3 regions of the Peribacillus asahii genome follow, and region 3 is predicted to be linked to each of the others. Evidence: riboswitches for the same ligand, from Rfam matches in the RefSeq annotation. Region 3 holds a riboswitch; each other region holds the start of a gene.

Region 1 (10,689 bases), 470 kb from region 3:
TACGTAACGGCTTCCCTTTAATAAGCATATGCTGCATTCTTTGCTGAGATTTCGGCATAGAGATTAATCGTAAAAATGCTTCTCTTTCTAAGTTTAATAAATATTGCTCATCGACTTCCGTTCCAAATGGAAGTTTTCCTCCCGATAATACATAAGCAAGTTCTTTAGCAATCACCATGTCATGTTCAGACAAATAGCCGGACAGTCTCATCGCTTCTGCACCAAGCAATAGCGTTGCATAGCCGCTTTCACCAACTACCGGAACTTTTTCACGAACAGGCGGTGTATACCCTTGTTCATACAGGGAAAGGACAACTTGTTTAGCATCATATAATTGATGATCCGGATTGACACTAATGCCATCGGCAAAGTTCAAGAAGTTCGTTTCACGAGCTTCTGCTGCAGACGTAGAAACATTCGCCATCGCCACTGTTTCAAACACTTTATTAGCAACTTGTTGAATATCTACAGATACTCCTTTTGGAAGCCCTTTTAATGCTTTCATATACAGCTCTTTCGTTCCACCACCGCCAGGAATTAAACCGACGCCTGCCTCAACAAGACCAATATACGTTTCCGTTGTGGCTTGAATCCGAGCGGCTGGTAATGATACTTCCGCTCCCCCCCCAAGTGTCATATTGAATGGTGCAGCTACTACTGGAACAGCACTATATTTAATTTTGAGCATCGCATTTTGGAATTGCCTAATGACGAAATCTAATTCAAAAATATTGTCATCTTGGGCTTCCATTAACATCATCGCGATATTGGCTCCAACGCAGAAGTTTTTACCTTGGTTTCCAATGACTAACCCTTTATAATTAGCTTCCGCTTCATCTACGGCGACATTAATCATTTGTACAATGTCTAGACCAATCGCATTGTTCGGTGAAGTAAATTCAAGTAGAATAACACCATCACCAATATCCATTAAACTTGCTCCACTATTTTTCTTAATAACCCCTTTTTGCTTTTTAATAGTCTGTAAATGAATGACCCTTGGATTTTCAATAACTTGTTTATAGCTACCGTTGTCGTAATAAGAAACAATACCGTTCTCTTCTTTATAAAAAGTTTCATGTCCGGCAGCTACAAAATCTTTTAGCCATTGCGGTACAGCGATTCCTTCTTGTTCTAAACGAGCTACAGACTGCGCTATCCCAATCGCATCCCATATTTCAAACGGCCCAGCTGACCAGCCAAATCCCCATTTCATCGCCTGATCTAAATCTACAATTGTTTCAGCAATTTCACCAAGTAGTTGAGCAGAATAAACAAGCGTTGGCATGACTATATTCCATAGCAGTTGACCTGCACGATCTTCGCTGTATACAAGCGCTTTCATTTTATTAGCAAACCCTTTTGTTTGCTTTGCTATCTCAATGGATGGTGCTTGTAATTTTTTTCTTTCTTCATACTGTAGTGTTTCAGGATTTAGCTCCAAAATTTCCTTACCTTTTTTCAGAAAAAATCCTTGCCCTGATTTGCTGCCTATCCAGCCTTTTTCAAGCATTTTCTGCATAAAATCCGGTGTACGAAAGACTTCTTGCTCATCGCCCTTTACTTGGTCATAAACATTTTTGGCAACATGTGCAAATGTATCCAGCCCAACGACATCAAGCGTGCGGAATGTCGCACTCTTCGGTCGGCCGATAAGCGGACCTGTGATAGAATCCACTTCTCCTACGCTGTAACCGCCTTTTAGCATTTCACGAACAGTCACGAGTAAGCCATATGTGCCAATACGATTTGCAATAAAGTTCGGTGTATCCCTTGCTTCAACAACACCTTTACCAAGCACATTTTCACCAAATTCCCTCATAAAAGCAAATACCGTGGAATCGGTTGCTTTCGTTGGTATAATTTCCAATAACTTCAAATAACGCGGAGGGTTAAAAAAATGCGTGCCAAGGAAATGCTTTTGGAAATCTTCTGAACGTTCCTCTGCCATCGCTTCAATAGAAATTCCCGATGTATTTGAAGAAACGATACTGCCCGGTTTCCGAAACTGATCCACTTTTTCAAATATGCTCTTTTTCACTGCCAAATTCTCTACAACGACCTCAATGACCCAATCAACATCTTTTAACCGTTCTAAATCATCCTCAAAATTTCCTGCTTCAATGAATGCTAGATTTTTTTTGGATGTTAACGGTGCTGGCTTTTGCTTTAATAGCTTTGAAAGCGCCGTTTGACTGATACGATTTCGAACGGATTTATCCTCAAGCGTTAGCCCTTTTTTCTTCTCATCCTCTGTGAGTTCCCGAGGAACCATGTCTAATAATAAAGTCGGAATGCCGATGTTAGCGAGATGTGCCGCAATCCCTGATCCCATAACTCCTGATCCTAAAACAGCAGCCTTTCGTATTTGTCGCACCAAGCTCATATCCCCCTTACGCAGTGTATTGAATGAATACTCATTCATTTTTCAAGCAAAAAAAAGCAAAAAAAAGTGAAAATCTTTTGTTACTTTTAATAATAGGATATTTATGTAAAATTTTCAATGATTAAACAGTAAATTTTTCAAGTTATTTTTTGATTATTTTCACACCAATTAGAAAACATAAAAGGAGTGATTACTGGAGGTGACAACAATTATGAAGCAGAAACATCAACCATCGAAAGCTGCTGTTAGTGCAGCCAGCGTCAAAGGCGATGCTGGACCTGGCGGAGAAAATCGTCATGGAAAAAATAAAGTAAACAGTCAAAATAACCAATTTAAAAAATAGGATAGCGTGAATCATGTAGTTTCAAGACTCATTACAAGTCTTTATCTAAACTAAAGGTTTGTTATAAGAAGATGTTGAGTTTTGGCTCCTACCGTTTTACCAACAATATTATTTAATAGAACCTAAATTAAAAAAGTCGACAAAAGTCGACTTTTTTAGAACATATATTTCTTATGATGATAACGAATACTGAAGATTAAGCCCATCGCCATCATATTTCCCATCAACGAACTACCTCCATAGCTAATAAAAGGCAGCGGAATCCCTGTAATCGGCATAACTCCGATTGTCATCCCAATATTTTGGAACACGTGGAACGTCAGCATACTAATTACACCGACACAAATATACGTGTAGAAATTATTTTTCGTTTCCATCCCTGTTTTCGTAATATGATACACCAATAGGAAAAATAAGCTAATCACAATACTAGAACCGATAAAACCATATTCTTCACCAATAACGCTGAAAATAAAATCGGTTTGACTTTCAGGTAAATATACCTCGCGTGAGCCAAGTCCTTTTCCAAATGTTTGACCTGAACCAATTGCAAGTAACGATTTAATTAAATGAAACCCTTCAGCACTTGAATAGTTATACGGATCCAACCAAGAATAGATACGTCCAAACTGATACTCTTTAACACCTAAATATTTCTTAATTAAATCAGGCTGCCATAAAATAAAATAAAAAATGGTAGAAATAAGCAAAACCGCTGTTGAAACAATCGGCAGCAATATTTTCCACGATATTCCTGAAATAAAAATCATCCCTGCCAAAATAGCACATAGTACAAGAGAGGTTCCTAAATCCGGCTGTTGCATAATGAGGAGTAACGGCGCCATAGTAACTAAAATTAATTTACCGAGCAGCCATAAATCCGTTTCAATTGTTTTCAACGAATTTTTCAAATGATGTGTGTGAATGACATTTGCAAGCGCCAAAATGAGGAATACCTTCATAAACTCCGAAGGCTGAATCGTACCAAACCCTGGGAATTTAAACCAACTTCTTGCTCCATTAATTCGAGGGACAATGCTTTCTGGCATAATGATGAGCATTAGGAGTACAAACAGCCCAAAGCCGTATGCATACCAAGATATTTTCTTTAATTGATCAGAGTCTAATGTAATGACTCCCAAAACAATCCCGACTCCAACCATATAAGAAATAATTTGTTTCAGTAAAAAGTTACTTGAATATTGTCCTGTTGATTGTGCACTATAAATGGCTACACAGCTTGTAATACACAGTAACAATAAAATGGTAACTAACCCAAAATCTATACGCGACGAAAAATTATTTTGTTCCTGCATACTAACTCTCCCCTAGCAAGGATCTTACTGTAGATATAAAGTAAAATAACACACTTACTCATTATACTTTATACAGTCAAAATCACAACTATATCGAAGGAGAAGTTATAAGAAAAGCGGAATCGGCTCGACCAGCTCGTGAAGAAAATAGGGAAAGACCCGGAAGGAGCCCTTTGCCTTTCAAGGGCTTTCATCTTTTTCACAGCGAGCTAGACATTAAGAAAAGCGCAAGCTCCTTAATTCTTCTTAAAAAACATAATGCCTCGCCCCTTAAACAGAAGCAGCTTATGTCCAGAAAGAACTAATCAGCTTACGCTAAACTTCAAAACTGTGAGCTAAAAATGACCTAAGTGAATACCCGTACATCATTTAGATGCTCTTAAATGAAACTTTACGACGCCAAACCCGGCTAATCAGCCCATGGCTCGGTGAGAATAGAAACGCTAAAGTAAAAAATAGCGCCGCAGCACATACCATACATCCAGAAATCGAAGCATCTAAAGCAGTCGCTACGTAATAGCCGACTACCGAGCTTAAAATGCCCACAACCATGCTGATTATAATCATTCGATGTAATTGATCTGTTAATAAATACGCTGTGGCAGCCGGAATAATAAGCATACCCACGACAAGAATCGCACCGACACTATCAAAAGCTGCGACCGTTGTTACGGAAACAAGGCTCATTAATAAGTAATGAAAAAACATCACGGGAATTCCCATTGCTGCTGCCAGCGCTGCATCGAATGAACAAATTTTAAACTGCTTAAAGAATACAAAGATGAGAACTATATTAATGAGGAAACTGCTTCCAACCATCCATATGGCCCTCGGGCCCATATCCTGACCTGCAATCGTCATCATATGCCACGGCGTATACGCAATCTCCCCATACAAAACATGTTCTAAGTCAAAATCAATTTGCTGCGTATACAAACTAACTAATAAAACACCGATAGCAAAAAGCGATGTGAATACAACACCAATCGCTGCATCCCCCTGAACACCTGAGTTTTGAAATAGTTGAATCAAAAAAACAGTTAATAGCCCAAGTAGCGCAGCTCCCATTAACATGAAAATAGATTCTCTTGATCCACTCCACAGAAACGCTAACACAATTCCAGGCAATACGGAATGACTAATCGCATCCCCCACCATCGCGATTTTTCTGACCACTAAAAAACAACCGACAACACTACAAGAACAAGCAACAAGTGCTCCAACAAGGATAATCCAAAAATCATTCATAGCGATGCACTCCTTGTTTTTGCAGTTTACGCATTAATTCATATTTCCGTTTCGTATCTCCCCTTCGCCAAAGCTTCGCTACCACGCCGCGATTCGGAGCAAATAATAAGGAAAGTACAAACCACCCCGTTGCCGAAAGAACAATCAGTGGACCGGTGGGTAAATTGTTCACAGTTGCGCTGAGCAGCGTACCACTTATTCCACTTACCATACCAAACACACCAGATAATATCACCATTACATGTAATCGCTCTGTCCAATACCTAGCTGAAACAGCTGGTGTGATGAGTAAAGCTGCCATCAATACAACGCCAACCGCTTGAATTCCAGTCACAACCGCTCCAACAATTAATAGCATAATGATATAATCCAATAACAAGACAGGTAAACCGATTCCCTTTGCAAAACCTGGATCAAAAGATAAAAGTTTAAATTCTTTAAAAAACAGCGTACAAACTAAGATTAAAACAAGCGACACCCCCATCATCACATACACATCGGTCATGACCATAGAGGCCGTCTGTCCAAACAAAAATTTATCCAATCCACTCTGATTTCCGTAAGAACTTTGTTGAATTTGTGTTAATAAAACAATACCTAATCCAAAGAAAGAAGATAATACAATCCCAAGCGCCGAATCTTGCTTAATTCGACTATATTTTGTTAATACACTAATGAAGAATACCGCAATCATCCCAGCAATAGCTGCTCCAAAAAGAAAGAAAGAAATCGATTTAACCCCGGTTAAAATAAAAGCGATACAAATACCCGGAAGCGCTGCATGAGCAAGTGTATCTCCAAGTAAAGACTGTTTTCTAAGATAAGCAAAGCTTCCAATAACACCACTACTTAAACCGAGCAAAAGCGTTCCAAGTAAAATCCACTGTGTGTTCGGGTCACGAAGGACCTCTAATATACTCATTGATTCCACCTCAATTTATTAACAATCCTGATTGTGAATCAGATAAAATCGCAAGTTTACCGCCGTACGTTTTTTGTAAATGCTCCGGAGTAAACACCTCTTCTGTCGGTCCTATTTGAATAAGCTGTTTATTCAGTAGAATCGTCCAGTCAAAATACTCTTTTACTGTTGAAAGATCATGATGAACGACAAGCACCGTTTTGCCACTCTGCTTTAGCTCCATAAGCAATTGAATAATCGCTTTCTCTGTTGCTGCATCCACACCAACAAATGGTTCATCCATAAAATATAAATCGGCTTCCTGCGCCAAAGCTCTTGCTAAAAAAATTCGTTGCTGTTGCCCGCCTGATAGCTGACTAATTTGTCGATTTGCATAATCAACCATCCCTACTTTGTCTAAGCACTCTAACGCCTTTTGCTTTTCCGCCTTGCCAGGGCGCTTTAGCCATCCTAAGTGGCCGTAACGCCCCATCATCACAACATCTAAAGCATTCGTCGGAAAATCCCAATCAACAGATTCACGCTGCGGCACATAGCCTACGTTTTTTCGCATCGCTCTATATGATTTTCCCTGAATCGTTACTTTCCCGGAAATGCGCGGAACAAGTTCTAAAATTCCTTTAATTAAAGTGGATTTCCCTGCCCCATTTGGCCCGATAATCCCAATTAACTTACCTTCTGGTACTTCAAAAGAAACAGATTCAATAACTGGCTTTTTATGATAAGCAATTGTAAAATCTTCTACCTTTAATACATTAGGCATCCAAACCCCTCCTTATTTCAACGCATTTACAATCGTATCGGTATTGTGACGCACCATTCCAAGATACGTTCCTTTTTCTGTTCCTTTTTCTCCCATTGCATCTGAGAATAATTCTCCTCCAATTTTCACAGTATGCCCTTGCTTTTCAGCCCCTTGAATAACGGCTTCGATTGCTTTTTTAGGAACACTCGTTTCTACGAAGATCGCTTTAATTTGTTTTTCTACTAAGTAATCACGTAAATCTGTGACATCTTTAGAACCGTATTCGGATACGGTATTCATTCCTTGCAGCCCTTTCACTTCTAATCCATACGCTGCACCGAAATAGCCAAATGCATCATGCGCTGTAACAAGTACACGTTGTGATTCTGGAATCGTATTGATTTCAGATTGAACATATTCATGTAGTTCTTTTAATTTCTCAATATATGCTTCATAATTTTTTTGGTAACTTTCTTTATTGGCTGGATCTTCCTTTATTAATGCTTCATTGACCGTATCGGCAGCTTGCATCCACAGCGTAACATCAAACCAAATATGCGGATCATATTGCCCAGCCTTTACTTCATGCAGTTCTTCCTTAGCAATATCTTTAGAAACCGCAATCGTCGTTTTTTGCTCGCCCATTTGCTCAAAAATCTCTTCCATTTTCCCTTCAAGATGAAGACCGTTATATAGAATCATATCTGCCCCATCAAGTGTCTTGACATCTCCTTGAGTTGCTTTGTATAAATGCGGATCGACTCCTGACCCCATCAAACTTGTCACCTCGACATGCTCTCCGCCAATATTTTGAGCTAAATCTCCAATCATTCCCGTTGTCGCCACTACTACAAGCTTGCCCTCCGTTTGATTATCCGTCTCCGTTGAACACCCGACTAATAAAAGAAAAACAAACATAACACTCGCCATTGACTTCCATATGAATTTCATAAACATCCCCCTTTTTCGTGTAGTTATAAATGTTTCCTTAATGCAAAAATAAGAATAAAAAAATACAGATTGAACCACTTTTGATGGTCAAGCACTAAAAAGTTTCCTTAGGTAAACTTATTTTATAATATACATAATTTATATGCAAAAGTGCAACCCTTTTTTACTTTTTTATTGAATTACCTAAATGATTTATATTCCAGAATAATAATAGAATGCTTTGAGAAATCAGTTGAAAATATTCACAAAACAGCTATTTATATTGAATATTCAGAAAACTGAAATCGTAACTATAAGCCATTTCCAATAAGTTATCATTGCACTATTTAAATCACTAGATTATAATTCTACTATAATAAAAAAATGCATATTTCCTCATTAACCGATGGGGTAGAGGCTGCGGCTTATAAAAGTAGAACGAGTGAGATACAAGAATATCAATGACTTCGTTTAAAAGGATAAGTTGCCGAAGCAAGACGATTTTCTTGGGGTCATCTTGCTGGTGGTGTGACCGAATAGGCACATTACTGTCACGTTGCTGAAACAACGTGGGGAGCTATCTTCGGAAGGATTACACGGGTTTATAGAAAACAGCCGTCGATCTTTCGATGGCTGTTTTTTTTATACTTTAAGAAAGTTTAACTTCTCTTAAATATAAAAAAGACATCGACTTTCGCCATTAGGAGCGATAATTCGTGTTTTTCTAATGTCCTTTCCTTCTAATTTAAAAGGAGTGTTACATGTATGAAAAATTCAAACTTATCAACACCCCCTTCCCAATTAAAACGGAATCTAAAAGCTCGTCATTTAATGATGATTTCTTTAGGTGGAACAATTGGGACTGGTTTATTCCTAGCTAGTGGAGGAGCTATTCATCAAGCTGGACCTGGCGGAGCACTTGTTGCATATGCAGCTATTGGGCTTATGGTGTACTACTTAATGACAAGTCTAGCCGAAATGGCCGCCTTCATGCCAGTTGCAGGTTCATTCCGCGTATACGCATCTAAGTTCGTTGATCCATCCTTTGGCTTTGCCATTGGCTGGAATTACTGGTATAACTGGGCCATTACAATTGCTGCAGAACTAGCGGCCGTTGTTCTTATTATGAAGTTCTGGTTCCCGGACAGCCCGTCTCTTCTATGGAGCGGATTGGCACTAGTGATTATGTTTTTATTCAACTACTTATCCGTTAAAGGCTTTGGGGAAGCGGAATTTTGGTTTGCCATGATTAAAGTTGTAACGGTTGTAATCTTTATTGTTACCGGAATCCTTATTATTTTTGGCATTATGGGAGGAAACGATCCAATCGGGTTCTCTAACTTCGTGGCAGATGGTGGTCCATTTAACGGTGGATTTTTCGCAATCCTTGGTGTATTCATGGTTGCCGGATTCTCTTTCCAAGGAACTGAACTGCTTGGCGTAACAGCAGGAGAAAGTGAAGCCCCTGAGAAAAATATTCCTAAAGCTATTAAATCCGTATTCTGGCGCATTATTTTATTCTATATTTTAGCCATTCTAGTTATTGGTATGATTATTCCATTTACAGATGCCCGTCTGTTAAGTGATGACGTTGCGGTTAGTCCATTTACACTTGTATTTGAAAGAGCCGGTCTTGCTTTCGCTGCTTCTGTTATGAATGCAGTCATTCTAACATCTGTATTGTCCGCTGGAAACTCTGGTATGTACGCATCTACGCGTATGCTTTGGGATTTAGCCCGCGATGGAAAGGCACCTAAATTCCTTGGTAAATTAGACAAACGCGGCGTTCCTGTGAATGCCCTTATTGTCACAGCATTAGTCGGTACACTTGCTTTCTCCGCTTCTTTATTTGGAGATGGCGTCGTTTATATTTGGCTATTAAATGCTTCGGGTATGGCTGGTTTTGTAACATGGGTCGGAATTGCTATTGCTCATTATCGATTCCGTAAGGCTTACATTGCTCAAGGACATAGTTTAGATGATTTACCATATCGTGCAAAAGGATTCCCGTTCGGCCCAATATTAGCATTGGTTCTTTGTATCATCATCATTATTGGACAAGGATATCAAGCGTTCTCAACGGACGGAATTGACTGGAATTCTATGCTTGTCTCGTACATTGGCTTAGTCCTATTCTTCATTGTATGGATTGGGTATAAAATTAAACATAAAACAAAATTAATTCCTCTTGAGGAATGCGACTTTAAAGCTGAATAATATTAAAGAAAGAACCTGATATTGTATATCGGGTTCTTTCTTTATAGGTTCTACTATAGATAATACACACGGCATTCATAAGGGCGTAGTGGAGCCTCGTTTATTTCATCCTCATTCCTCTGATTATAATTACTAATTAATAGCTTAGCTGATTTGTGAATAAATTCTTTCGGTAAGAAAAAGTCAGCCGCATTAGCTGTGAAATTACAAAGTACAAGCAGCTTTTGTTCTCCTAACGTTCTCGTATACGCAAAAATACGTTCGTCTTCTGGAAAAAGCAAATCATAACGACCATAGACAATAATGCTATATTTCTTTCGCAATCCAATTAATGTTCGATAATAATAAAAAATGGAGGCTGGATTATTAATAGATTCTTCGGCATTAACTTGTAAATAATTAGGATTTACTGCAATCCATGGAGTACCCGAGGTAAAACCTGCATGCTTAGAGTGATTCCACTGCATCGGTGTTCTCGCATTATCACGCCCGCGAGCATGAATAGCAGCCATCATCTGATCATGTGACCATCCTCGGCTGTATACGAGCTCGTGATAAGCATTGATTGTTTCAATATCTCGA
Region 2 (10,689 bases), 2.2 Mb from region 3:
TGATTACAGATAAAATACTAATTGCAATTATTAAAAGCGATGAAATAGAAGCCTCATGTATTTGCTCATCATTTGCATACTGATAGGTCTTTGTTGCCAGCGTTTCAAAATTGAAAGGTCTCAACAACAAAGCCAACGGCAGTTCCTTGCAGATTTCCACAAACGTTACAATAAATCCACTAATAAGCGACCCTTTAATTAAAGGAAGGTCCACTTTAAAGAACGTTTTTGTCACACCTAATCCAAGTATTCTTGAAGCTTCCGTATATTTCGTTCCAACCTTCTCAAAGCCCACTTCAATAGCGTTAAATCCAGTAGCCATAAAACGAATGAAATAGCCAACGATTAACATCACTAAAGATAAACTTAAAATGAGCGGTGCTTCACCGAGTCCCATAGAAGAGTAGATCGGAGCGAGCCATTTATCAAGCGAGATAAAAACAGCTAGTACACCAATTGCGATAATCGGACCAGGAATCGAGTAACCAAGAGTTACACATTTCGATATAATGAACGAAAATGAAGAATGAGAGCGACAAACATTTGCAACAACAACGGAAAGAATAAGAATAAGCAATGTAGATGCTAATGCTACATAGACGGTTTGATAAAACAATGTAAAGAATGAAGCATCCCACACTTTATGAAACGTCAGTTTTGCCCAAGCAATCAACTGAACAAATGGAATGAGAAATCCTAATAGAAACACAATTCCACAATATAGAAAGGCTGCTATTCCAGCCATCCCTCTCAGCTTCACAGGTACAAGCGGCCTTGATTTATTGCTTAAATGATAACGTCGCCGCTGTCTAAGCAGTTTTTCTAAAAAGAATACCCCGGCAATGATTACCATTAACCAAGCAGCCAGTCTCATCGCAGAATTTACATCGTACATTCTGAACCACGTTTGAAAAATAGCTGTTGAAATAGTATGAATACCTAAATAGCTAGTAACTCCATAGTCCCCCAGCACTTCATAGATAACTAAAACAGTACCTCCAACAATAGCAGGCCTTGAAAGAGGAAGAACTACTTTATAAAAGACAGCTAACGGTTTTCGTCCTAACAGCCTTGCATTCTCGATATATGATGTACTTTGACTTTCAAGAAATGCTCTCGTTATCATGTACACATAAGGGAATAAAAACAGAGTAAAAATAAAAACGGCTCCACTTATTCCCGAAACGGTTAACCATTCTGCCTTCAATTGATAGTCAAAATGGTTCCTTAACGTAGTTTGAACGACCCCGGTATAACCCAGCATCGTCCGATAAGTATATACCGCTATAAAAGTCGGGATTGCAAGCGGCAGCATTAGTCCCCAACGAAAAAAACGCTTTAAGGGAAAATCATAGGCTGCGACCAACCACGCCAATGTTACACCTAAAAAGGATGTAAATACACCAGTCAAAACGACAAGGATAATCGTGTTTGCAACATAATTCCCCAATAAATACTGACGAATATGAAACCAGTTTTCATTTGGTTCTTGAAATATCGAGGAGAAAATAAAAAGGATGGGCAGTAGAATAACTACCGCCCCAACTAAACTAATGGTCCACCAACCATTAAATTCTTTTTTCACCTTACGTTTGAGCAATTCGGCCTTCATGATTATTTCCAGCCTGTTTTATTAAAGATCTCAATTGCTTTTTGATTATGCTCCCCTAAAGTATCAAAGTTTAGCTCTTGCATTTTGAACTCTCCCCAGCTCTCTAGCAATTCTGGCTTAGCTGCATTAGGATTTACTGGGAATTCATAGTTATTAGCTGCTAAAAATTCTTGAGCTTCAACGTCCGTCATATATTCAATAAGCTTAACTGCATTTTCTTCATTTTCACTGTACTTTGTTAAACCAATTCCGCTGATATTCACATGAGTACCATTTGTTTCTTGGTTCGGGAAAAAGACTCCGATACTGTCAGCAACTTTTACTTCCTCTGGGTCTTCTGAGTTTGCAAGCAGACCAACATAATATGTGTTCATAATCGCAACATCACCAGTGCCTGCAGCAATCGCTTTAGCTTGGTCACGGTCACCGCCATCTGGCTGACGAGCAAAATTGTTCACGATTCCTTTTGCCCATTGCTCTGCTTTTTCTTCACCGTTTAACTCAATGAAAGAGGCAAGCAATGATTGGTTATATAAACTTGTTGAAGAACGAACTAACAATTTCCCATTCCATTTCTCGCTTGTTAAATCCTCATATGTAGACAATTCTTCCGGTGAAACTCTATCTTTTGCATAAGCAATAATACGTGCTCTTGTCGCCAACCCAATCCAGTTATTATCCGCATCGCGAAGGTTTTCAGGTACGTTTTTATTAATAACATCTGAAGTCACAGGTTGCAAAATATCATTTTGCTTTGCGTTAGCAAGGACTCCGCCATCTACTGTTACAAATAAATCAGCTTCTGTACTTTCGCCTTCACGCTTTATTCTCTCAATCAGCTCTTCTGCTTCTCCTTTTATCACATTCACTTCAATGCCTGTTTCTTCTGTGAATTTCTTGTAAATCTCATCATCAGCTTCGTAATGTCTTGCCGTATAGATATTTACTTCTTGATTTTCCGTTGTTTTAGATTTTGTTTCTTCGTCTTTGGATTTACTTTCATCTGTACCACCGCAACCAGCTAGACCGACTGTTAGTGCAGCACTAACTAGCAAAGGCTTAAATAACTTTGATAACTTCATGATTGATATCCACCTTTTCTGTTAATTTATTAATAATGATATTGAGAATCGATTTCATTTATTCCATTTCATTTTACTTACGATTATCTATACCGTCAACTAATTTTCCGAATTTTTAAATACTTTTTTATTATTCAATATATAATTATTTTTTCCTATTAATTGTATATACCAGCAACTTGTACGCTATAATCGAATCCCTTTAAAATATATAATCATTAGGTTATAAGAATAAATACACAAAATAATTTTATCGTTTGCTATGGATATTTTTAGAATATACTATTAACTCTATCTCAATAGTATCAATCTTTTATAAAGATTTCGAAATGAAACATTTCACCGTCTATTCGCAAAAAGGTTTTATGAAAAAATATACTAATAAAACATAACTTCTTCAAATCATTACATAGAATGGATAGAAATCTAAAAGTTATTCAAAAATGTAAGATAGAATAATTTTTACTATGTAAAATGTATCCATCCTATAGCAGAATCCTGTATTTAACAATCCCATCCTGTTACGAAAATGCGGTTCATTTAATGCGCCTCCAACTCCTTAAAACAAAAGGATTTAAAGCTTATTTACGTAAAACTTATTGATGAATTAAGATTCTATTATTTTCAAAATAGAATCGGTTGTACCGGATATATGGAACGGAGCTGCAAGAGGTAATACATTGTTTGCGTTAAAAAGAAAGCGATAAACCTTAGGGCACTTATTCCTTTATTTATTTTTCTACCCAAGCATTTAAGTTTGTTTCCACTGTTCTAATTGTTACTATAATAGTGACACTTGCATGAAGAAAGGATACATTTACATGTCAAATATACAAATACCTGTATCAGTCTTAAACTTAGCTCCTATTCGTGAAGGACAAAGTGCGAAAGAAGCTATCGAGGCAATGGTCGATTTAGCGCAAGCGACTGAGAAGATGGGCTATACAAGATATTGGATTGCTGAGCATCATAACACACCAACATTAGTGAGTTCAGCGACTTCTATTTTAATTAAACACACTTTAGAGCATACAGAACATATACGTGTTGGGTCTGGAGGAATTATGCTGCCTAACCACTCCCCTTTAGTTGTTGCGGAACAATTCGGAACGATGGCAACCATCTATCCTAATCGATTGGACTTAGGTCTTGGCCGAGCTCCGGGCACGGATATGATGACCGCAAATGCACTAAGACGAGCTCAAAAGGATTCTGTCTATACATTTCCGAACGATGTTCAGGCATTACTTACGTATTTCGGACCTGAAGAGCTTCAAAGTTATGTAAAAGCTTATCCAGGTGTTGGAACAAATATCCCAATCTATATCCTCGGTTCTTCGACGGATTCTGCCGTTCTAGCAGCTAAATTAGGCTTGCCCTATGTATTCGCTTCTCACTTCGCACCAAGATATATGGAGGAAGCTATTTCTATTTATCGCGACCGATTCCAGCCATCTCCATACTTAGACTCTCCATATATGATGGTCTGCTTGAATGTGATTGCCGCTGAAAGCGACGAAGAAGCTACATTCGAATCAACCACCATGCAGCAGTTTTTCCTAAATGTTGTTCGCGGATCTCAAACACCGTTACAACCTCCTGTTGAAAATATGGATCACATTTGGAGTCAGCCTGAAAAAGCAATGGCTGCATCAATGTCCAGTGTGACTCTGTTAGGAAATAAAGATTCGATTCGAAAACAGTTGACGAGTTTTCAAGAGAAGTATAACGTCGATGAAATTATGGCTGTATCATATATTTATGATGGTAACAAACAAAAACGGTCTTATGAGATTCTAAAAGAAATCGTGGATGGCAAATAAAGATATGCATTTGAACACGCTGTGATTTTTGGATCCTATGCGTGTGAGAATAGATTACTTGAACTTAACAATACAACAAATATACCTGTATTGAGATGATGTGCCCCTCAATACAGGTATATTAAAATAAACTATTCTTTTAATACTGATGTTTAATAATTATCAATTTGAGCTCTTTGTAGTTTACCGCTGTAATCGACATAAATAGATTTCCATTCAGTGTATACATCTAAGGATGCTTCACCAGAATCTCGATGACCATTACCAGTCCCTTTCGTTCCGCCAAATGGAAGATGAATCTCAGCCCCTGATGTTCCTGCATTCACATAGACAATTCCTGTATCCAAATCTCTCATAGCTTGGAAGGCTCGGTTAACGTCAGCAGTGAAAATCGCACTGGATAGACCAAATTCCACATCATTATTTACTTCAATAGCTTCTTCTAAACTACTAAAGGTATCATAATGGGTAAAAATCTCCCTAGAATACTATTTAATTTTTCAAACATCCTTCTTCATCTCGATCATCCATCCCTTTAGTAGACTAGCTTGTTATAGCACTTTACTTCTAGATTACCAATAAACTCCGGCTCTTTCGCCCACGTGCTGTATTAATAATCAGTCACCTCCATCTCAAGCCCCAGTTTTAGACACTTTACGACTTCTTGAGCAATCTTACTATTCCCTTACTTTACATTTATCCATTTAAACTATTATAAGACTATATATCATTTTTACAAAAAGTGGAATGTTTTCGTTTGAAAAACTGTTCCCATACACTTTTCTTTTCATAATGGAAATTAACACTTTTACTAACACTTAGTCATTTGTCAATGAAGCAACTAACTGCAGTTGTATACACTTCGTCTATACTTTTTCACTAATTTTAATATAGATTTTGTAAAAGCAGCCGTTAATATAGGACACGCTAATCGTGAAATTAATCGAAAATACCTAAAAGCACTAAAAACGAAAAAAAGCTGAAATCCTGAACATCCAAGAATCCCCGCCTAGCCAATTTTCTAAACTATTTTTCTATTAAATAAAAAGAAGCAAAACACCAACTCCAAATTCGGCAGCATGACATTCAATATTTACTGTCGTCCCTTTCACAGACTTCATGATTAAAGTGGAGAGCCAAGTAGTCTCTCCACTGATTAATGAGGATTCTATTCATTAAATGAAACGGGCGAGCCAGTTGAAGTATGTTGATTCACCCAGTCAAGCGATACTTTGGAAACATCTTGCCAGTCAGGTATTTCTGATTTATGCTGTTCTACCCAACTCATACAATATTGCGGGTCAATATTATTTTCCTGGCATTGTTCTAAGAACGACTGAATGTTTGAATCTGTACAATTTTCCCATGTGCCACAAGTAGTTGTAAAAAGAGTCTCCATTTTCGTTTGTATATCAAGTTCCTTATCATTAACCATGATTGACTCCTCCTTTTATTAAAAATAAGATAAGCATGTTGGCATTAACAACATTAAGTATGTTCAAAGGATTATTTATGCCGTTGGCTGCTGTATTAATTATTATCCCAATGATTGTCGCCATTATAACTGTACACAGAAAAAATGGTTTGTTTTCAGATAAGGGTGGAATAGAATATAATCTGGTATTAATCGCTATCGCATCGGGCATCACTTTAACTGGTTCTTTATCTTTAGATGCACTCTATGATATCGATTTTTTGGTCCGTTTAATGTTTTCACATTGAAGAAACCTTTAACCACAAAATAAAACCAGCACAAATGACTATGCTGGTTTGCTACACAATATTCATTTAGAAGTTTCCTGCAACCTTTTCTAAACCAGTTTCAATGATTTCTTCTGCTCGGTCAGGATACTAATAACAACTGTTTCTGAATCTGTGGTTCCCCAAGCTTGAACATACTTAACAGCCAATAGATTATCCTTGTGGATTAATGTTATGGTTATGACGGAATCTATTACTTGGATCGTACGTTTTCTTTACCTCTACTAAGCGCTCGTAGTTTTCTTGAAATGCATTAGTCGTTACATCGTCGCTTACACCGACTCCATTAAGATATGAGGCATTTTTGTAGGAAAATGGGAGCAGTCCTCCATATACGGAATCTATCCATTGTTTACATACAGCATCGTCTCCAGCCATAGCCATTACATCAACCAACAGGACAAACTTTGCATTTCGGATGGCAAATGGAGTTGCATGAACAGGTACTCGATTCATTTTTCCGCCAAGTGCCCATAGCTGAACAAGGATGCTTGGAGCCGGCGCATTGTCTATTTTATAGAGGAGCTGCTCAATGACTGTATCATCCAATTCATCAAAGAAAAGAGAGCTTCCATAAACAGGTACGGTTTTTGGCACCATTGGGTCTAGCTTCTTTTGGAACGCTACAAATGGCACTACTCCTGTTTGATCAACAATTGGTTCTGCTAACTCGCGAAGCGGTTGAATAACTGTTTGGCCTTCTTTCGCATCACCTGCATAGATTCCTAAAAGCATGATTACCTTTTTATGATGTAAAAATTCAGGTAAAAACGGGGCAGGCGGCAGAACAGCAGCTGTTATATTAAGAGAAACTGCTTCATCAGGAGCTTGAGCCAAAAATTGTTGAGCTTTGTTTAAGATGTCTTTTGCATCCTTAAAATCGTACATCACATCCAAAGCCAACACTTCTGGACCTACGGCATGCAAGGCAAACTCAAATCTAGTGACGACCCCAAAATTTCCGCCGCCTCCGCGAATTGCCCAAAATAAATCTTGATGATTCTTTTCATTAACCTCAAGCACAACACCGTCCGCTGTTACGACTCTTGCACCAACAAGATTGTCACAAGTTAACCCATACTTCCCTCTTAAATAACCAATACCGCCATTTAGAGCTAACCCGGCAACACCTGTTTCGGAAACCGTCCCAGTAGGAACTGCCAGTCCATACTTTTGAGTTTCAAGATCTATATCTCCAAGAGTAGCTCCACCTTCTACAACAGCCACTTGTCTCTTTTCATCTACTGTTACTTTTCTCATGTGTGATAAGTCGATCATTACCCCATCATCACAAACAGCAAGGCCGGCTACATGGTGTCCTCCACCGCGAATCGAAATAGATAATTCATTTTCCTTCGCAAACTGTACAGCTGCAATCACATCATTTTCTGACTCACAAACTACTATTGCGGCTGGTTTTCTATCAATTACAGCATTCCAAACCCTTCTTACTTCATCATAACGCGCATCATTTGGACGTATTAATCGGCTGCCTACATGCTTCTCAAGGGTACTATACATCATGTAATCACTCCTATCTTTTATATTTGAACACTAGTTCATTGTTACCATATAATAGTACCATTATTTGGTTGTTTTTCCACAAAATTCTGTAATCATAATTACACCAATAGTCATATTCTCAAACTAGTTGACATAGATTCTTCAAAAAGTAAAAGGGACAAACACTAACTTTTCATTGCAATCAAGTAAAAAAACTGGTATCATCTAACATAATTAAATATTCACTTATTTCAATATTCTTTTGAAGTAAGGATAGAGGAGCAAAGACCATAAGTACGCACTGGGAGGATGATGAGATCCAATGACGATTGCGAAAAGGGGAATTTGCCGAAGTGGAAAGAATCTCATATTTCTTGAAGCTGGTTCTGTTATTGAATAAATACAGAACTGTCATATAGGAAACTATATGGAGGGCTATCTTACGCACAGAAATAATTTTTGTTACATATTGTTTCTACTGCAGCAGCGAAGCCCCGTTGTTGCTTTTTCGCGTTTATCGTTAATCGCCCTTCTCCCTCTATATAAAAATCATTAAAGGACGTGGAGAAGTAATGAATTTCGGACAAATTTTAACTGCAATGGTAACCCCATTTGATCACAATGGTGAGATTGATTTTAATGCTGCAAAAAACTTAATCAATTATTTAATTGACAATGGTACAGACGGTTTAGTAGTTGCGGGTACAACTGGAGAATCCCCTACATTAACGACGGAAGAAAAAGTCGAATTATTCAAATTTGTCGTTGAAGTTGTGAATGGAAGAATTCCTGTTATTGCTGGTACTGGCTCTTATAACACTAAAGCCTCTATCGATTTAACGAAGCTTGCAGAACAAGCAGGGGTCGATGGAATTATGCTTGTTGCTCCATACTACAATAAACCTTCTCAAGAGGGATTATATCAACACTTTAAAGCAATTGCTGAGTCAACGTCATTACCGGTTATGCTGTATAATATACCAGGACGCAGCGTTGTCAATATTTCTGTTGAAACTGTCGTTCGCCTTGCACAGATTCCAAATATTGTTTCCATTAAAGATGCAAGCGGCAACTTAGATGCGATGACTGCAATTATTAGCCAAACACCGGAAGATTTTTCATTGTACAGCGGTGATGATGGTTTAACTTTGCCGGTATTATCGATTGGCGGCACGGGAGTAATCTCAGTTGCTTCTCACATTATAGGCAATGAAATGCAAGCAATGATTGAAAATTTCAAAAATGGGAAGCTTCAAGAAGCTGCTCTAGCTCACCGCAAACTTCTCCCAATTATAAAAGCACTATTTGCTGCACCAAATCCATCACCGGTAAAAGCAGCATTAAATCTAAAAGGGACCAATGTTGGCGGCGTTCGCTTACCAATCATTCCTCTAAACGATGAAGAAACAAGTGCCTTAAAACAAGCACTGCAAGTACTGAATGTAAAAGAAGAAACGATTTCTTAAAAAAGTTTTTTAATAAATGAAAGTTTTGAATCATCTATGCGAAATCCAAAAAGGGACTGACCTCCCATATCACATTACTGTCTGGGAGATTAGCACTCGTATCTTACTTTATTTATTAAATGAAAGTAAAAAATGACGTGTAAAATGGTACACGTCATTTTTATACTGGTTACTTTTTCACCTTGTCGCACTTCCAGTATTTAAAAAAGTAAGAGTTGCAGTTATTTCATGTACACCATTGACTAAAATCATAATCCTATTGGTTCCTGAATTTAGATTCGTATTTGAAATGGGTCTAGGAAAATCAAACTCTATCGGAACGCCTTGTACAAAGGTTCTTACAGTATCAGACCTATATAACGAACCAAACGTTGTTGTTGCACCCATTGCTCATGTTGCTCCTGTTGAACCCGTTTCTCCTTTAAATATATTTACCTCAACTTCTTGTTCAACTATTAATTTTTTATTATCTTCTATGACTTTTTGTTTCTTCTTAACTTTAACGCAATTACATTTCCTCCCGCCACATTTAGAACAGTGTACTTTAACTTCTTGCTCTATTTTATTTTTTCTATTATTATCCAAACGTTTCACATCTTTCCCAAATTATTACTCACACACTATGTAACTGTCATTAAATTTGATTAGACAAATATCTATAAAAAATCGTAAACCCAAGTTTTTTATACAATTATCGAACTTCTTTAGAAACAAAAAGCATTTATTACTTGTACCCATGCTAAACGTATCAAAAAAGGACGTCGGTTTAAATTCATCAACGTCCTTAACTAAAACTCTATAACTTTCTTGTAACTTGAATATCTTAAAGAACTTTTATTTAAAAAGGTTTTATTATTCTAAGTACAATTTTCTAAAATAAACCTTTTAACCTTATCGTATAAAGTACTTTACTTAAACTAATCTACTAATCTTTACATTAAGCAGCTTTTGTAATTCTGCGGTTAATCGCTGCTCCGCTTCAGCCTCAATACGGAAACCGCCTGTTGCTAAACGTTCAATTTGCTGATCAATAACATAGACCGGATTTAAAATTTCAGTTGCACCTAGTACCGATAATACTGGCTTTAATGCATATTCAATGGCTAAAAGATGACCAAACGAGCCACCTACTGCCAAAGGTACAACGATTTTTCCCTCTAATGCTTTTTGCGGCAATAAATCTAAATATGTCTTTAAAATACCTGTAAAAGAAGCTTTATAAATAGGCGTTAAAATGACAACAATGTCTGCTTCTGCTACTTGCTGATTAGCACGCTGAATGTCCTCGCTTGCAAAGTTTGCTGTAATTAAATCCGTTGCTGGCAGCTCATGTACATAAAGCGAATGGAAGTTGATTTCCTCTTGCTCAAAAAATCTTTCCACCTTTTGTTGAATAGCTGTTAAACGAGATTTCTTTGTATTGCCTCCATTAATAATCACTG
Region 3 (10,689 bases):
TAGCATGTCAATCAAACAACAAATTACTTCATAACTCTAGCTTCTTATTTGCTTCCTGAAACCTTATCATACTCCCATTTTGGATGAAAGTGAATGAGATTTCAACCATTGGTTAGAAAAACACGACTTATCTCCCCTCTTTATAAAAATCAATATCTTTTTATACTACAACCTTTTAACCCTTAAAATATAAGACGTGTGAAACCAAGGTTTCACACGCAACAACCCTAGAATCAGCAGCGTCCTAATATTATATAGTTATAGGACAAAAATAGAGCAGCAACATAGGTGTTGAACAATGAATTGTTTAACATTTCCTTTGATGCTGCTCACAATGGGAGAGAAGTTTCTATATGAATATTTACATAGAATGCAGTCAAAACATTAAAGCTTAAGCTCTCCCATACGAAGGAGTTCTATAACCGCTTGTGAACGCCCCTTAACTCCAAGCTTTTGCATCGCATTAGAAATATGATTTCGAACTGTTTTCTCGCTTATAAACAATTCACCTGCGATTTCTTTTGTTGTTTTGTCCTGTACTAGTAACTCAAATACTTCCTTTTCTCTTTTGGTGAGTAGTGGCTTATGAGTGAATTCGTTCTCCTTCAATTAATGTAACCCTCCTTGCCTTCACCAGCATAAAACCCGGAGTGGGTGTCTATTTAGTCACGATATAGTATGTCGATAAAGGTGAGGGAGTGACTCTTTTGCTTATATAATTTAAATTTTCTTTTTTAACCTTTTTAAAATTGTGGATAACAAAATGACGTTAGGCTCATTTGTGTAAGACCATGTTCACGTACATCTTTGAGTTATGCTGAAAGGCTACTCACCCTTCTATTTCAATCATTCGCTTCCCGTTGAATAAATATTTCCTGATTCAATCCACCCTTCGCCTTCCCTGATACTTGAAAAGTTGCTGTTTCACCAGCTTTTACTTCTAGCTCTAGAGCATCAGTGATTAACCAATCTATTTTATTTTGAATTGTATAGATGCCCGGCGGTACTTCAAACACTACCTCTCGATCACGAGCTATTTCTCCTGCTACTTCACCATTTAACAGTATTTGAAAATTGCGGAACATTGCGTAGAATCCTTTTTTCCTTATAACCTTTATGTATGCTATTTCAGGCACTATACTCCCTCCCTTTTTCTTATTGGTTCTGTTAAATAACGTTATTGATTAGCATAGCCTTCTTATCATGCTGATTTTGTAACATCAGCTACAGCATCCAAAAATTGAAGATAATACTCCATATTCCTTTGGAAGATGTCAGCAATAAGACAATATTCTCTAACAGAGTATTGACATCAAGTGTCGGTATATAAAAATACGAAATATTATAAAGCAACCATTGATTATCGTCTAAGTCATTAAGAAATTGGTTAAAACTGCTCTCTCCCTCTTCCCTAAATACACTCATGCTTCTAACTGCTTCTACATTTCCAGCATTACTAATGCAAATCAAATGCTTCATCCGATAATGCAAATTCTCCTGTCTCTATTCGTTTATTATTAAAAGAATAATAGTCTAGCATCATACTGGAAATTTCATATCAGCACATTTTTCTTTACTTATACTAAAATACCTACGATATTTTATTGTAAGTAAAGAACGGAACAACTTCAAACAATTTTCAAGCATCTCTCAGAAACAGCAACAACGAACCAGGACTATCCAATCAAAAAAATCTCCTAGAATTCTTTTCCTAGGAGATTTTACATATGACTATTCTCACTCTACTTCTTGAAATTGTCCTAATATCGCTTTCACTTCTTCACTCCAAGGAAGGGATCTCCCAGTAGCTTTCGAAATTTGAACAATTGCTCCCCTGCCCGTATAGCAAACTGAGCCGTCTTCTCTTGTAATCATATAATGAAGATCCACAGACGACGTACCGATTTTGGCTGCCTTAACGTGCACATATAAGTGTTCATCAAAAAACACTTGTTGAAGATAATCACATTGCAAATCAGCCACAACAATGATGGCATCATCGTTTGCCTCTAACCATTTTTGCATTAAGCCTAAATGCTTAAAGTATTCCATTCTTGCTTCCTCAAAATATGTGAATGTAATCGTATTATTTAGATGACCGAACATATCTGTTTCCGAAAAACGAACCTTTACCTCTTGCTTAAAGGAAAAACTAGTTTGCCACTGTTCAAAATTTTCAATATATGAGATTCTACTCAAAATGCTGCCTCCTCTTATTCAATGAATGGTTATTCATTCATTTTAAAGCAAAGTGTATATAATTGAAAGATTTTTACATAATATACCTAAATTTCATTAAACAGCCTCACTCACCTTGCCACCATAGAGCTAGCATGAAAATACGCAAAAAAAAGAACCTATATCATAAGATACAGGTTCTTTTCATACGATTGATTAAACTTGATCGCTTCCGAAGAAGTTACGGAATGATTGAATTGCAGTATCACGGTTAAGAGCTGCAATCGAAGTTGTTAATGGAATACCTTTTGGACAAGACTGTACGCAGTTTTGTGAGTTACCGCAGTTAGCAAGTCCTCCATCTGTCATGATTGCATTTAAACGTTCTGCTCTGTTCATCGCACCAGTTGGATGAGCGTTGAATAAACGAACTTGTGATAATGGTTGTGGTCCAATAAAGTTTGAGCTGTCGTTCACATTTGGACATGCTTCTAGACATACACCACAAGTCATACATTTAGATAATTCGTAAGCCCATTGACGTTTACGCTCTGGCATACGAGGACCTGGTCCAAGATTGTACGTTCCATCGATTGGAATCCAAGCTTTTACTTTTTTCAAGTTGTCGAACATGCGGCTACGGTCAACTTGAAGGTCACGAACAACTGGGAAAGTACGCATTGGTGCAAGACGAACAGGTTGTTCTAATTGATCAACAAGTGCTGTACATGATTGTCTTGGTTTTCCATTGATAACCATTGAACAAGCTCCACATACTTCTTCCAAACAGTTCATATCCCAAGCAATTGGAGTTGTTTGTTTACCGCTTTTTGTTACAGGATTACGACGAATTTCCATTAATGCTGAAATTACGTTCATATTAGGACGATACGGTAATTCAAATTCCTCATCATAAGGAGCTGAATCTGGTGTATCTTGACGAGTGATGATAAAACGTACAGTTTTAGTTTCAGACATTTGGTGTTCTCTCCCTTCTTAATGTGTAGTTGTGTAGTCGCGTTTACGAGGTGGAACTAGCGACACATCGATATCTTCATAATGGAATGCTGGCGCTTGATCTAGACCTTTGAACGTAGCCATTGTTGTTTTCATGAAGTTCTCATCATCACGCTCTGGGAACTCTGGTTTGTAGTGCGCTCCACGGCTTTCGTTACGGTTTAAGGCACCAATTGTCATAACACGAGCTAATTGCAACATGTTTTGTAATTGTCTAGTAAATGCAGCACCTTGGTTGCTCCATTTAGCAGTATCGTTAATGTTGATGTTTTTATAGCGTTCCATCAACTCAAGAATTTTGTTATCTGTTTCTTTCAATTTATCATTGTAACGAACAACCGTCATGTTATTCGTCATCCATTCTCCAAGCTCTTTATGAAGAACATAAGCATTTTCTGCACCGTCTAATGACATGACGTTATTCCATTTCTCTTGCTCTTGTTTTACATAGCCGTCAAACAATGAAGAAGGAAGTGCGTCCGTTGTTTTCTCTAAACCTTCGACATATTTAGCTGCATTTGGTCCAGCTACAGATCCACCATAGATAGCGGATAGAAGAGAGTTAGCTCCTAGACGGTTCGCACCGTGTTGAGAGTAATCACACTCACCAGCAGCAAATAGACCTTTGATATTTGTCATTTGGTCATAATCTACCCATAATCCACCCATTGAATAGTGAACCGCAGGGAAAATTTTCATTGGAAGTTTACGTGGATCTTCACCCATGAATTTCTCGTAAATTTCAATGATACCACCAAGTTTAATATCAAGTTCTTTAGGATCTTTATGTGAAAGATCAAGGTAAACCATGTTTTCCCCATTGATACCTAGCTTATCGTTTACACATACGTCGAAGATTTCACGAGTCGCGATATCACGAGGTACTAAGTTTCCGTATGCTGGGTATCTTTCTTCTAAGAAGTACCAAGGTTTTCCGTCTTTATATGTCCATACTCGTCCACCTTCACCACGAGCAGATTCACTCATTAGGCGAAGTTTGTCATCACCAGGAATCGCTGTTGGGTGAATTTGAATGAACTCACCGTTCGCATAGTTAACACCTTGTTGATATACGATAGATGCTGCTGAACCTGTGTTGATCATGGAGTTTGTAGATTTACCAAAGATAATTCCTGGTCCACCGCTCGCCATAATAACAGCGTCAGCAGGGAATGCTTTGATTTCCATAGAAGCTAAGTTTTGAGCAACAACTCCGCGTGCTGTTTGTTGTTCATCGATTACAGCTCCAAGGAACTCCCAACCTTCATATTTCGTTACAAGACCTTCTACTTCATAACGACGTACTTGCTCGTCCATCGCATAAAGTAATTGTTGACCAGTTGTTGCGCCAGCAAATGCTGTACGGCTATGTTGTGTTCCACCAAAACGACGGAAGTCAAGTAAACCTTCTGGTGTACGGTTAAACATAACGCCCATACGGTCAAACATATTGATAATTCCTGGTGCTGCTTCACACATCGCTTTTACTGGTGGTTGGTTCGCTAAAAAGTCCCCACCGTATACTGTATCATCAAAGTGGATCCATGGAGAATCCCCTTCACCTTTTGTATTAACTGCTCCATTAATACCGCCTTGGGCACATACAGAGTGAGAGCGTTTTACAGGAACTAGTGAGAATAACTCAACCTGTTTCCCCATCTCTGCCGCTTTAATCGCAGCCATTAAACCTGCTAGTCCGCCACCGACGATAGCTATTTTACCTTTACCCAATCTTGTCACTCCCTTATTTCCATTATCCTTATAATCCTCTTGCTCTTAATTCATTCGCTTATCATACAAAAGCGAAAATTGCGCTAACACCAATGTAAGAAAGTGCAACAAATACTACTAATGTAACATAAGTCATGATTTTTTGTGATTTAGGTGTAATTGTTAATCCCCAACTAACTGCAAATGACCATAATCCATTAGCAAAGTGGAAAATCGCTGAGATAACCCCCACAATGTAGAATGCAATCATAAATGGACTAGAGAAGATTTCAGCCATCATGTCAAAGTTAACTTCTGCTCCTAAAGCCTTTTGAATTCGAGTTGCCCAAATGTGCCAAACAAGGAAAATTAAAGTGATAATTCCAGTTACACGTTGTAACATGAACATCCAGTTACGGAAGAACCCGAATCTTCCTAAATTGTTTTTAGCTGTAAAAGCAATATAGATTCCATAAACAGCATGAAAAATTAATGGTAGATAGATGACAACCCATTCTACCACTATCAACATTGGCACATATTCAATTGCATGAGCCGCAGTATTGAAAGTTTCCTCTCCTTTTGTTGCCATAAAGTTCACTGATAGATGGAAGATGAGGAATAACCCGATTGGAATTACCCCAAGAAGTGAATGAAGCCTACGATTTCCAAACTCACGATTTTTTGCCACTAAGTGCCCCCCCTTAATTTGTGAAAAATCATGCTCAGATAAATTGGTGGCTACCTTTTATCCTCGCACAAATGCAAGCATAGAATTTTCCCTATACTTTTTTACAATTATGTGACACCACTATTTTACTCCTCACTTGTATGTGCGTCAAGAAAACGGATACAAGATTTCTTTTTTTCACGATAGAAATTCATGATAATCTACCAAGGTAAATTCTAAATTATCTAAATTTTTACAAAAATTATTATTATAGGTATCTATATCATGAAATAGTATGTTAATATTTTCCAATAATTTCCGAAAATATTTTAAAAAATAGTACAGCATCAAAATGAAAATTGTTTATAATAGATTTACAGAAAGAGGCGATTCACAATGAAAAAAAATCTCGCAGAAACTTTAGAAGACTCTGTAATAAACGAACTTCAAATTCCTACTTTTGGCTATGAACTCATTCGAGAAATTGTCTTAGATAATATCCTCGGACAAGACTCCTACCAAATCCTTTATTGGACTGGGAAACAGTTAGCTAGAAAGTTCCCTTTGAGTAGTATGGGTGAAGTGGTTGCATTTTTTCAAAGTGCTGGCTGGGGTGATTTAATCATCGAAAAAGAAACAAAAAATGAAATGGAACTCACCTTAACCGGAGAAATTATCAATCGCCGCCTAGAGCTCTATTCGGACTGCCATTTCCAACTAGAAACTGGATTCCTCGCTGAGCAGAGCGCCCTTCAAAAAAAATGCAGCAGTGAAGCAGTTGCTGAAATTAAAAAACGCGCAAAAAGAGTCATTTTCACGGTTCAATGGGATCCAAAAGATCCACTTTAATCGTGCTGTAAAACAGACTTACGATAAAGTAAGTCTGTTTTACACCTCTTTAATTAAGCTAACGTTTTTGAATGGGCACCTAAGTTGAAGGCAACATGCAGAGCTTCTACCGCTTTAACCATTTCCTTTTCATTGATAACGGTTGACACTTTAATTTCTGATGTACTAACCATTTTCACCTGGATTCCCGTGTTCGCCATCACTTCAAACATTTCAGCTGCGACTCCAGGGTTTGAGACCATACCTGAACCAACGATTGATACTTTCGCTAAGCCATCTTCTGTTTCGATTCTTTCAAACTCAAGGTTCGGTTTATTACTTTCCAATACTTGAAGAGCTTCTTGAAGAGCCTCACTTTTAATTGAAAACGAAAGATTTGTTGTCTCTTCAGATGTCATTGTTTGAATAATGATATCTACGTTAATATGATGCTTTGCAAGCGTTGTAAAAATGGTTGATAAAGTGCTAAGTGTACGCGGTAAACCAAACACCGTCACACGTGTAATTTTATCTTCAAAAGCAATACCTCTTACAATTAAATTTTCTTCCATTGTTGCTTCCTCCTCAATAATCGTCCCTGATTCTTTCTCCATACTAGAACGTACTTCTAGTGGAATGTGGTAATTTTTGGCAAACTCTACCGCACGTGGGTGAAGTACGCCAGCTCCTAAATTTGCAAGTTCTAACATTTCATCATATGAAATCGATAAGAGCTTTCTCGCCTCTTTAATATAGCGTGGGTCCGTCGTAAATACGCCGGTTACGTCCGTATAAATGTCACAGCGTTGCGCTTTCAGTGCTGCAGCTAGTGCAACAGCTGTTGTATCTGAACCTCCGCGCCCTAATGTCGTAATGTTCCCTTCCTCATCTACCCCTTGGAATCCAGCAACGACAACCACTTTCCCTGCTTGTAATTCCGCTTCCATACGTTTTGTATCAATTTGTAAAATGCGTGCATTGCCATGGACTGCTTCCGTTTGGATTCCTGCTTGCCACCCTGTAAATGAAATCGTTTGCTGACCTTGCTCAAGTAAGGCCATTGTTAGTAAAGAAATCGTAACCTGCTCACCTGTTGACAGCAGCATATCCATTTCACGCTTACTTGGATTATCTGTAATTTCCTTTGCCATTGTTACCAATTCATCCGTTGTTTTGCCCATCGCTGACACGACGACAACGACATCGTTCCCTCTCTCTACTTCTTCCATGACCCGTCTTGCCACATTTTTAATTTTTGTGACATTTCCGACGGATGTACCGCCAAACTTCTGTACAATAATTGGCATATTCATTCATCCTCTCTGTTGTTTACACTAAACTGAATTTGATATGTACAAGCACAAAAAAAGCAACGAGATATATCTCATTGCTTTGTCCGCGAAAAATACTATAAATACGGCAAATACAGTGAGATAGCTCTCCAGGAAATTCTTCCTGACAGTCTGCCATTTATTCAATGTCAAACCAGAAAAACAAAGTATGAGTTTTGTTTTCCTTCGGCGATTTCCCCTTTCAAAACCTTTCACAGAAGCTCATACTTCTCTAGGTTTCTACTCTTGAATCTCGCACCTCTATCAGCACTCTTTAATTGTCATGTTCAAAATTCTTCTTGAGTATAGCATAGAGGAGAAAGTGAATCAAGTTCATTTCTGAAATTTTTGGAAGATGGCCTCTGCTACTTTTTCGGGCATACCTGCTTGAACAAGCTCTTCAATAGAGGCTTCTTTTATTTTTTTTAGCGAACCGAATGATTTAAGCAATTGCTTACGCCTCTTCTCACCAACTCCTGAAATATCGTCAAGCTGTGAATGAATCGCATTTTTCCCACGAAGTTGCCTATGGAAGGTTATCGCAAATCGATGCACTTCATCTTGAATTCGCTGCAATAAATAAAACTCCTGACTCTGTCGGTCAAGTGGAATAATTTCAAGCGGATTCCCTATCATCAATTCAGATGTACGATGCTTCTCATCCTTTACTAGACCAGCTAACGGTATATCGAGGCCTAATTCATTCTCCAAAATATCCCTAACCGCTTCAACATGTCCTTTTCCCCCGTCAATAATGATTAAATCCGGTAGTGGCAGCCCTTCTTTTAACACACGTGAATATCTTCTGCGTACAACTTCCCGCATCGATTCATAATCATCCGGCCCTTGCACCGTTTTAATTTTATATTTGCGGTATTCTTTTTTTACTGGCTTCCCATCTATAAATACAACTAGTGCAGATACAGGATTTGTTCCTTGAATATTGGAGTTATCAAACGCTTCAATACGATGAGGTGTATAAATTCCTAACTGCTTTCCTAAATTCTCGACAGCCTTTATGGATCGTTCCTCATCTCGTTCAAGAAGAGAGAATTTTTCGTGTAGTGCTAATTTAGCATTTTTATTCGCTAAATCAAGCATGTCCTTTTTCTGACCACGTTTTGGTTGAATAATTTTCACATTGAGAAGACGTTCCGCTAGGTCTGCCTCAACTGTCTCTGGAATCAAAATTTCCTTCGGCTTTAAGTGATGATCCATTTCATAAAAACGGCCTAAAAAGGTAAGCAGTTCTTCCTCTGGTTCATTATAAGCTGGAAAAAGCGAAACATCACGTTCAATTAATTTCCCCTGACGTACAAAAAACACCTGCACACACATCCAACCCTTATCATAGGCAAACCCAAAAATATCGCGATCTGTAAAATCATTCGTCATCATCTTTTGCTTTTCCATCGTAACATCAATATGAGCAATTTGGTCACGTAACTCCTTTGCTCGCTCAAAATCTAATTCTTCAGCAGCGGCATGCATGCTCTCTGTTAACGCCTTCTTTATTTCGACATGTCCGCCATTTAAGAAACGATTGATTTCATCTACAATTTGCGTATATTGTGCTTGCTCTACCTCCTTCACACAAGGAGCAAGACACTGACCTAAATGATAATAAAGGCATACCCGATTCGGCAGCGTATCGCATTTACGAAGCGGATAGATTCGATCAAGCAGTTTTTTCGTTTCAGTAGCAGCAGTCACATTGGGATACGGACCAAAATATTTCCCTTTGTCTTTTTTCACTTTCCTTGTAATAAGAAGGCGAGGATGCTTCTCTGCTGTAAGCTTAATAAATGGATACGTTTTATCATCCTTCAACATAATATTATATTTTGGATCGTATTGTTTGATTAAGTTCAACTCTAAAATAAGAGCTTCAATGTTGGAGGATGTGACAATGTATTCAAAGTCTTCAATTTCATTTACAAGTCGTAACGTTTTCCCATCATGTGAGCCTGTAAAATAAGAACGCACACGATTTTTAAGAACTTTTGCTTTCCCGACATAAATAACTGTCCCTTGACGGTCCTTCATTAAATAACAGCCAGGTTGATCTGGAAGAAGGGCTAATTTATTCTTGATTTGCTGATTCATGAACTCCCCCGCCTTATTATTTCTTCTTGTTATTACTATACAGGAAATACTCCTATCTTAAAAAATAACATCTACATTGTGAGAGACTAAAAACAAAACTTATCACCTGTAATAGCGAAAGTTAGTGTCTTTTCTTAATAGTTTAATCCTTAAAAACGATTAAACTTTCTTAAAGCAAAAAAAAATCTCCAAGTCTCAGACTCGAAGATTTCTTTGCAATCATTAAGCGTGTTTAGCAAGAAGTTCAGCTAAAGCTTCTTTTGGTTGGAAACCAACTACTTTATCGACAGCCTCACCGTCTTTAAGAACGATTAATGTTGGAATACTCATAACACCAAATTTACCAGCTGTTTCTTGGTTTTCATCAACATCCACTTTAACGATTTTCGCTTTACCAGCGATTTCACTATCAAGCTCTTCAAGAACAGGAGCAATCATTTTACAAGGTCCGCACCACGGAGCCCAAAAATCAACTAGAACAACACCTTCGTTTGTTTCAGTTGCAAAAGTTTGATCAGTTGCATTTACAATAGCCATTTATAAAATCCTCCTCATATTTACTCAAATAATCAAAAACAGTATACCATTGATGATTACGTTCGTGCTATTAATTTGCTTCATCGCTAATTTCCCCAAAACTATCTATGTATATGTACACAAAAAGATATTCATCAGACGAGCCGATGAATACCTTTTGTATTTCTATAATTTAAGCGTTTACTTTTAACTTCTTAAATTCTTCTGTTAAAAGTGGAACGACTTCAAATAGGTCACCAACAATACCGTAGTCAGCAACATTGAAGATGTTTGCTTCTGGATCTTTATTAATAGCAACGATTACTTTTGAGT

Evidence for each region. A riboswitch is a leader RNA that binds a small molecule or an ion and turns the genes downstream of it on or off. The one in region 3 is predicted to bind lysine.
Region 1: it holds a riboswitch for lysine, as region 3 does, so the genes downstream of both, BAOM_RS21025 (amino acid permease) here and BAOM_RS18635 (aspartate kinase) in region 3, are expected to answer to the same signal.
Region 2: it holds a riboswitch for lysine, as region 3 does, so the genes downstream of both, dapA (4-hydroxy-tetrahydrodipicolinate synthase) here and BAOM_RS18635 (aspartate kinase) in region 3, are expected to answer to the same signal.

What each region holds. Positions count from the first base shown of each region.
Region 1 covers NZ_CP026095.1:4,247,891-4,258,579, forward strand. Annotated here, with positions in the region: gene BAOM_RS20990 (3-hydroxyacyl-CoA dehydrogenase/enoyl-CoA hydratase family protein) at 1-2,380, opposite strand, end outside; gene BAOM_RS20995 (YuzL family protein) at 2,595-2,729, shown strand; gene rodA (rod shape-determining protein RodA) at 2,885-4,045, opposite strand; gene BAOM_RS21005 (metal ABC transporter permease) at 4,415-5,293, opposite strand; gene BAOM_RS21010 (metal ABC transporter permease) at 5,286-6,215, opposite strand; gene BAOM_RS21015 (metal ABC transporter ATP-binding protein) at 6,226-6,978, opposite strand; gene BAOM_RS21020 (metal ABC transporter solute-binding protein, Zn/Mn family) at 6,991-7,911, opposite strand; lysine riboswitch at 8,295-8,478, shown strand; gene BAOM_RS21025 (amino acid permease) at 8,656-10,107, shown strand; gene BAOM_RS21030 (glycoside hydrolase family 13 protein) at 10,161-10,689, opposite strand, start outside.
Region 2 covers NZ_CP026095.1:1,189,531-1,200,219, reverse strand. Annotated here, with positions in the region: gene BAOM_RS05975 (ABC transporter permease) at 1-1,612, opposite strand, end outside; gene BAOM_RS05970 (Fe(3+) ABC transporter substrate-binding protein) at 1,615-2,694, opposite strand; gene BAOM_RS05965 (LLM class flavin-dependent oxidoreductase) at 3,516-4,517, shown strand; partial or broken gene BAOM_RS05960 (aldehyde dehydrogenase family protein) at 4,670-4,969, opposite strand; gene BAOM_RS05955 (hypothetical protein) at 5,686-5,952, opposite strand; gene BAOM_RS05950 (hypothetical protein) at 6,036-6,239, shown strand; gene BAOM_RS05945 (FAD-binding oxidoreductase) at 6,432-7,802, opposite strand; lysine riboswitch at 8,048-8,227, shown strand; gene dapA (4-hydroxy-tetrahydrodipicolinate synthase) at 8,354-9,247, shown strand; gene BAOM_RS05935 (hypothetical protein) at 9,425-9,634, opposite strand; gene BAOM_RS05930 (hypothetical protein) at 9,638-9,832, opposite strand; gene ssuE (NADPH-dependent FMN reductase) at 10,160-10,689, opposite strand, start outside.
Region 3 covers NZ_CP026095.1:3,776,947-3,787,635, forward strand. Annotated here, with positions in the region: gene BAOM_RS18595 (helix-turn-helix domain-containing protein) at 385-609, opposite strand; gene BAOM_RS18600 (hypothetical protein) at 843-1,136, opposite strand; gene BAOM_RS18605 (hypothetical protein) at 1,225-1,479, opposite strand; gene BAOM_RS18610 (acyl-CoA thioesterase) at 1,738-2,199, opposite strand; gene sdhB (succinate dehydrogenase iron-sulfur subunit) at 2,395-3,156, opposite strand; gene sdhA (succinate dehydrogenase flavoprotein subunit) at 3,175-4,926, opposite strand; gene BAOM_RS18625 (succinate dehydrogenase cytochrome b558 subunit) at 4,988-5,596, opposite strand; gene BAOM_RS18630 (YslB family protein) at 5,972-6,424, shown strand; gene BAOM_RS18635 (aspartate kinase) at 6,478-7,710, opposite strand; lysine riboswitch at 7,830-8,006, opposite strand; gene uvrC (excinuclease ABC subunit UvrC) at 8,068-9,840, opposite strand; gene trxA (thioredoxin) at 10,063-10,377, opposite strand; gene BAOM_RS18650 (electron transfer flavoprotein subunit alpha/FixB family protein) at 10,550-10,689, opposite strand, start outside.